Regions from separate parts of the Bradyrhizobium sp. P5_C12 genome, predicted to be linked through region 2. Evidence: riboswitches for the same ligand, from Rfam matches in the RefSeq annotation. Region 2 holds a riboswitch; the other holds the start of a gene.
The links. Region 2 has a riboswitch for S-adenosylmethionine ahead of ACXJMY_RS12345 (O-succinylhomoserine sulfhydrylase). Riboswitches for the same ligand answer to the same signal wherever they lie in the genome.

Region 1 (3,406 bases), on a different contig from region 2:
ACGGCGTCTCGTTGGCCGAGAGCTTGAACACCTTGCGGCCCGGCTCAGCGACCGGGCTCTTGCCGGGCGTGTAGGGCGCAATATCGAGAATGCCGGGATTCGGCACGGGGCGGGACATCTTCAACTCCGGATTGGCAGGGCGCGTGACTTACGATTTCGACCCGGTCGGGGGCACCGTATAGCGCGTTGCGTGGCTGCCGACGAGGGCCGTGGAGCGCACCGAGGCCCCCGCTTCGATCAGGGCAGCCTTGATTTTGTCGATACTGGTCGCGCTCGTGACCGAGATCAGCAGCGCCGCGCCGTCGAAGGCGGTATCGGGCACCGCCACGATCTCGGCGAGCGGCGACAGCGCCCGCGCAACGTCGGCGTTCCACCCGGAGACGCGGACGCTGAAGGTCTCGACCTCCGTCACCATGGCGCTGTCGGCGACCCGCGAGACCACGAATACGGGGAGCGCGGCCGGATGGTCGGCGCGCTCGACGAAGGGCAGCCGGGCGATGATCTTCGGCATGCCGGCCGCTTCCAGCGACAGCCACCACGGCGTGCGGCTCGAGGTCGCCGAGACCAGCGCCAGGTCGCCCTTGGATTTCGCCACCGCCTCGACCGCGGCCTGCGCGCTGAAATGCGCGACGTAAGGCACGGTGAAGCCGAAATGGAAGCGCGCGGAATCGCGCATCGCGGGCTCGCTCACCGCGATGTCGGCATGCACGGAAAACGGCGCCTGGACGTAGGTGAACGTCGAGATGATGACGCGCCAGATGCTCTCCACCGTGTCGAGCGGCAGGATGCCGCGATGGCGCTGGACGAGGTCGCGCATCATGGCGGCCTCGCGTGCCGGGCGGAACGCGGAGCCGACCTCCTGGGTCTGCTTCACCTGGATCAGACGGTCGATGATGTCGCCGCGCTGCATCAGGAGGCGATGCATCCCCTCGTCGATCGCATCGATCTCCTTGCGCAATTCCTGCAACGATGGTGGCGCGGGCGGACGTTGGGACATATCTGACAGAGCTGTTGAGCGGCGTTTCGGGGCGGATCGGCAAGGGGATCAGCAAGAGGATCACCAAGGCCGCATCCGCTGCGATCGAGGTTCTGATTAGGCAGGATGGACGGCGAAAGCAAAGAGAAATGCAAAGAGAAATTGGGGCCTGTCCGGCTGACGCCGCGGAGACGAATTTGGCCAATCCGGACCGCGGCTTGACGAAAACAGCCCAAGCCGGTAGGATTTGCCTGTTCCGTGGTCATTTGAGCCGGCCGGCTTGCAGCCACGTTAAAAAACTCGCTAAACAGGCCGGGGACGCTTTCGATCCCGGCCGAACCTATCGTTCAGGCCGGGTTTTTCATGGCCTGATGTCAGTGGCGATCTGAAGTCCGATCGCAAACGAGGACGATGGTCAGAGATGGTTGGCGTCAAAGCGATTCCCAGTCCCGCGATCAGTGCCGACGACCGGTCGCATGAGGTGGATTATCCGAGCTCGCCGGTCGCGCATTTCGGCGCCGATCAGCCGCTGCGGCTCGATTGCGGCATCGACCTCTCTCCGTTCCAGATCGCCTACCAGACCTATGGCGAGCTCAACGCCGCGCGGTCCAATGCGATCCTGATCTGCCATGCGCTGACCGGCGATCAGCACGTCGCCAATGTCCACCCCGTCACCGGCAAGCCCGGCTGGTGGGAAACATTGGTCGGTACGGGCCGCCCGCTCGATCCGAGCCAGTACTTCATCATCTGCGCCAACGTCATCGGCGGCTGCATGGGCTCGACCGGGCCGGCCTCGATCAATCCCGCGACCGGCAAGGCGTGGGGGCTGGATTTCCCGGTCATCACCATCCCCGACATGGTGCGCGCGCAGGCGATGTTGATCGACCGGCTCGGCATCGACACCCTGTTCGCGGTGGTCGGCGGTTCGATGGGCGGCATGCAGGTGCTGCAATGGACTGCGGCCTATCCTGAGCGCGTGTACTCCGCGCTGGCGATCGCCTGCTCGACGCGACACTCGGCGCAGAATATCGCCTTCCACGAGCTCGGCCGTCAGGCCGTGATGGCCGATCCCGACTGGCACAATGGCGGCTACGCCGATCACGGCATCCATCCGCATCGCGGCCTCGCGGTGGCGCGGATGGCGGCGCACATCACCTATCTCTCGGACGCGGCGCTGCACCGCAAGTTCGGCCGGCGCATGCAGGACCGCGAGCTGCCGACCTTCTCGTTCGACGCCGATTTCCAGGTCGAGAGCTATCTGCGCTACCAGGGCTCGTCCTTCGTCGAGCGCTTCGATGCCAACTCCTATCTCTATCTGACCCGCGCGATGGATTACTTCGACATCGCCGGCGACCATGGCGGCGTGCTGGCAAAGGCGTTCGCCGGCATCCAGACCCGCTTCTGCGTGGTCTCCTTCACCAGCGACTGGCTGTTTCCGACCTCGGAATCGCGCGCGCTGGTGCATGCGCTGAATGCGTCCAGCGCACGGGTGTCGTTCGCCGAGATCGAGACCGATCGCGGCCACGACGCCTTCCTGCTCGACGTCCCCGAATTCTTCGACATCTCCCGCGCCTTCCTGCAATCGGCCGGCAAGGCGCGCGGACTCAGCGGCAAGGACGGCTAGCGATGTCGGTGCAAGAAGTGCTGCCGCTGGGTGGCGTCGCGGCCGGACAGTCCGGCCAGTTTCGCGCCGACCATCTGCTGGTCGCCGGGATGGTCAAGCCCGGCTCGAAAGTGCTCGACGTCGGCTGCGGCGACGGCGACCTGCTTCAGCTCCTGGAGACCCGCGGCATCGACGGGCGCGGCATCGAGCTGTCGCGCGAAGGCGTCAACCGCTGCGTCGCCAAGGGGCTCGCGGTGGTGCAGGGCGACGCCGACACCGACCTGATCAACTATCCGGACGACGCTTTCGACTATGTGATCCTGTCGCAGACGCTGCAGGCGACGCGCCAGCCCAAGGTCGTGCTGGAGAACCTCTTGCGCATCGGCCGCCGCGCCATCGTGTCGTTCCCGAATTTCGGCTTCTGGAAGATGCGGCTTCAGCTCCTGGTCGGCGGCCACATGCCGCGCACCGAGAATCTGCCGGCAAGCTGGTACGACACCGCCAACATCCATTTCTGCACCATCAAGGATTTCGTCGAGCTCTGCGACGCCATCCACGTCAAGATGGAGCGCGCCGAGGCGCTCGACCTCTACGGCCGTCCGCTCCGGCTGCGGCTGCCCTGGTGGGTGTGGAATCTGTTCGGCGAGCAGGGGGTGTTCTTGCTCACGCGCGGGCAGGGGAAGTGACGCCGTAGGCGTCATTCCGGGGCGGCACGAAGTGCCGAACCCGGAATCTCGAGGTTCCGGGTTCTCCCTTCGGGAGCCCCGGAACGACAGCTAACTAGCCGCCACCGACCGCGGATCGCGCACCGGCCATCGCCCGGCTTC
Region 2 (3,406 bases):
TGCTCGGCAAGGTCGCCGAGCTCCGTCACGTCGGCATCTTCCCGCGCTTCGAGGTGATGCGCGACTGGCACGAGACGCAGGCCATCCCGGTGGAGAGCTTCGTCATTGCCGACGGCCTGCACATGAACGACTGGGGCTACGCCTGCTTCGCCCAGCTCTTGGGTGACGACATCATCCGCTCCGTCGGCCAGATCAAGCTCGGCGTGAACGTGCCCGGGGATGTGCGGACGTACCGGCCGATGTAGGCATCGGTGCCGTAGGGTGGGTTAGGCGAAGCCGTAACCCACCATGCATCAACGATTGCGGAACGAAGTTGGTGGGTTACGCCGAGCAGATGCGCTTCGCGCATCTGCAGGGCTAACCCACCCTACGAGTGCGAGTGCTTGGCTCGCCTCACGCCTTCTCCAGCGCCGCCGTCAGATCCTCGATCAGATCATCCGGATGCTCGAGCCCCGCCGAGAAGCGAATAAAGCCCTCGCTGATCCCGAGCGCGGCGCGGTCTTCCGGCTTCAGGCGCTGATGCGTGGTGGTGGCCGGATGCGTCACCAGGCTCTTGGCGTCGCCGAGATTGTTCGAGATCTTCGCAAGCTTGAGCTCGTTGAGCACGCGGAATGCCGCCTGCTTGCCGCCCTTGACCTCGAAGCCGACCAGCGTCGAGCCGCCGCGCATCTGCTTCTTCACCAGCGCCGCCTGCGGATGATCGGCGCGGCCGGGATAGATCAGCCGTGAAATCTTCGGATGGCTCGCCAGCACCTCGGCGACGCGCCCCGCCGTCTCGGTCTGCGCGCGCACGCGCACGCCCAGCGTCTCCAGGCCCTTGAGCAGGACCCAGGCGTTGAACGGCGAGATCGACGGGCCGGTCTGGCGCATGAAATTATGCAGGTGCTCGGCGATGAAGGCTTCCGAGGACAGGATGATGCCGCCGAGACAACGGCCCTGGCCGTCGATGTGCTTGGTCGCGGAATAGACCACGACGTCGGCCCCGAGCGCGAGCGGGCTCTGCCAGATCGGCGTCGCGAACACGTTGTCGACGACGAGCCGCGCGCCGCCGCTGTGCGCGATCTCGGCGATGCCGGGGATGTCGAGCACGTCGAGCGTCGGATTGGTCGGGCTCTCCAGGAAGAACGTCTTGGTGTTCGGCCTCAAGGCGCGCTGCCACTGGTCGAGATCGGAGCCGTCGACCAGCGTGGTCTCGATGCCGTAGCGCGGCAACAGATCCTGAATGACGTAGAGACACGAGCCGAACAGCGCGCGCGAGGCGACCACGTGATCGCCGGACTTCAGCGGCGCCAGGATCGCGGTCGTCACTGCGGCCATGCCAGTCGCGGCCGAGCGGGCCGCTTCGGCGCCTTCGAGCTCGATCATGCGGCGCTCGAACATCGAGATCGTCGGGTTCGAGTAGCGCGAATAGATGAAGCCGGGATCCTCGCCCTTGAACCGCGCCTCGCACTCCTCGGCGCTGTTGTAGACATAGCCCTGGGTCAGGAACAGCGCCTCCGACGTCTCGCCAAATTGCGAGCGCAGGGTGCCGGAATGGACCAGCCGGGTTTCGGGACGGTAGTGTGCGGCGGACGCCGGGGACTTCGACATATGACCTCTCCAACGTGACCATTCTGGAAAATGGTCACAAAAAAAACCGGCCTGGATATTTCCACTGGCCGGGATCACAGAGGTCCCCGGCCTGTTTAGCGACTTATTTAACGTGGCTGCAAGCCGGCCGGCTCAAATCACCACGGGATAAGTCATGCTCATATTCCGCAATGCCCTTTTCGTCAAGGCGTCCATCGGATAGCCGTAAAAGACTGTATTTTCCGCATGTCCGGATACATTTGCCCCCTGACGAGGACCCCCGTTTGACGTTCACGGTCGCAGCCGACGCCAATGGTATCCTGCCCGACCGCATGATCGCGGCGATGGCGGAAGCAGGCCTCATCCTGCCCGCCTACGATTTCGTCGAAAGCCAGATCCAGCCGGCGAGCCTCGACCTTCGCCTCGGCGACATCGCCTATCGCGTGCGCGCAAGCTTCCTGCCCGGTCCCGGCGCCACCGTCGCCGAGCGCATCGACGAGTTGAAGCTGCACGAGTTCAGCCTCGCCGACGGCGCCGTGCTTGAGACCAACTGCGTCTACATCGTGCCGCTGCTCGAAAGCCTGGCGCTGCCGCCGGAGATCGTGGCGGCGGCGAACCCGAAGAGCTCCACCGGCCGGCTCGACGTCTTCACCCGCGTGATCGCCGACGGCACCCGCCGCTTCGACATGATCGGCGCCGGCTATCACGGTCCGCTCTACGCCGAGATCAGCCCGAAGACGTTTCCGGTGCTGGTGCGCGAGGGCTCGCGCCTCTCCCAAGTGCGCTTCCGCACCGGTGACGCCATCCTCAACGCCGACGAGCTCGACGCGCTGCATGCCGCTGAGCGCCTCGTCGACATCGACGATGCCGATCTCTCGGGCGGCGTCGCCGTCTCCGTCGATCTCTCCGGCGAGAAAGCCAACGGCTTCGTCGGCTACCGCGCCAAGCGCCACACCGGTGTGGTCGACGTCGATCGCCGCGCAGGCTATTCGGTCGAGGATTTCTGGGAGCCGATGTCTGCGCGCCCCGACGGCAGCCTGATCCTCGATCCCGGCGAGTTCTATATCCTCGCCTCCAAGGAAGCCGTGCAGGTGCCGCCCGATTTCGCCGCGGAGATGGTGCCGTTCGATCCGCTGGTCGGCGAATTCCGCGTGCATTATGCCGGCTTCTTCGATCCCGGCTTCGGCTATGCCGGCGCCGGCGGGCAGGGCTCCCGCGCCGTGCTGGAGGTGCGCTCGCGCGAAGTGCCCTTCATCCTCGAGCACGGCCAGATCGTCGGCCGCCTCGTCTACGAAAAGATGCTGGCACGCCCCGACGCCATGTACGGCCAGCGCATCGGCTCCAACTACCAGGCGCAGGGGTTGAAGCTCTCCAAGCATTTCCGGGTGTAGCAATATTCCGTAAGCCCGGATGAGCGCAGCGACATCCGGGAACAGTGCTCCCGCATATCGCTTCGCTCATGCGGGCTCCGATGCAAGCAAATTTTCACCGGTGTCATGCTCCGCGAAGGCGGGGAAGCCAGTACGCCGCGGCCCATCGATTCAATCACGACCGTCTCTGGAATACTGGATCGCCCGCCCCAGTGCGCAATTGCGCACAAGGCGGGCGATGACAGCGAGTGTGTGTCCGGTTGCGCCGCTTCATCGGCGATGACACACTCCTGCAAAACAACAAGCCGGGAGCGAACGATGAGCGCCGCAGCGGATACCGCGCAGCAGCAAGCCCAATGGACACGCTGGCGCGCGGTCGCCGATCTCTATCACGCTTATTTCACCGGCCTCATCCTCACCGTCGTCACGCGGCGCGGCACGGCTGATGCCGCCGAGTTCGTGTTCCG

Region 1: it holds a riboswitch for S-adenosylmethionine, as region 2 does, so the genes downstream of both, metX (homoserine O-acetyltransferase MetX) here and ACXJMY_RS12345 (O-succinylhomoserine sulfhydrylase) in region 2, are expected to answer to the same signal.

Annotation. Positions count from the first base shown of each region.
Region 1 covers NZ_JBFULU010000001.1:59,904-63,309, forward strand. Annotated here, with positions in the region: gene hisC (histidinol-phosphate transaminase) at 1-118, opposite strand, end outside; gene ACXJMY_RS00305 (chorismate mutase) at 149-997, opposite strand; SAM riboswitch at 1,225-1,304, shown strand; gene metX (homoserine O-acetyltransferase MetX) at 1,398-2,600, shown strand; gene metW (methionine biosynthesis protein MetW) at 2,603-3,265, shown strand; gene ACXJMY_RS00320 (alpha/beta fold hydrolase) at 3,356-3,406, opposite strand, start outside.
Region 2 covers NZ_JBFULU010000010.1:157,805-161,210, forward strand. Annotated here, with positions in the region: gene ACXJMY_RS12340 (SGNH/GDSL hydrolase family protein) at 1-245, shown strand, start outside; gene ACXJMY_RS12345 (O-succinylhomoserine sulfhydrylase) at 394-1,590, opposite strand; SAM riboswitch at 1,665-1,744, opposite strand; gene ACXJMY_RS12350 (2'-deoxycytidine 5'-triphosphate deaminase) at 1,854-2,960, shown strand; gene ACXJMY_RS12355 (hypothetical protein) at 3,258-3,406, shown strand, end outside.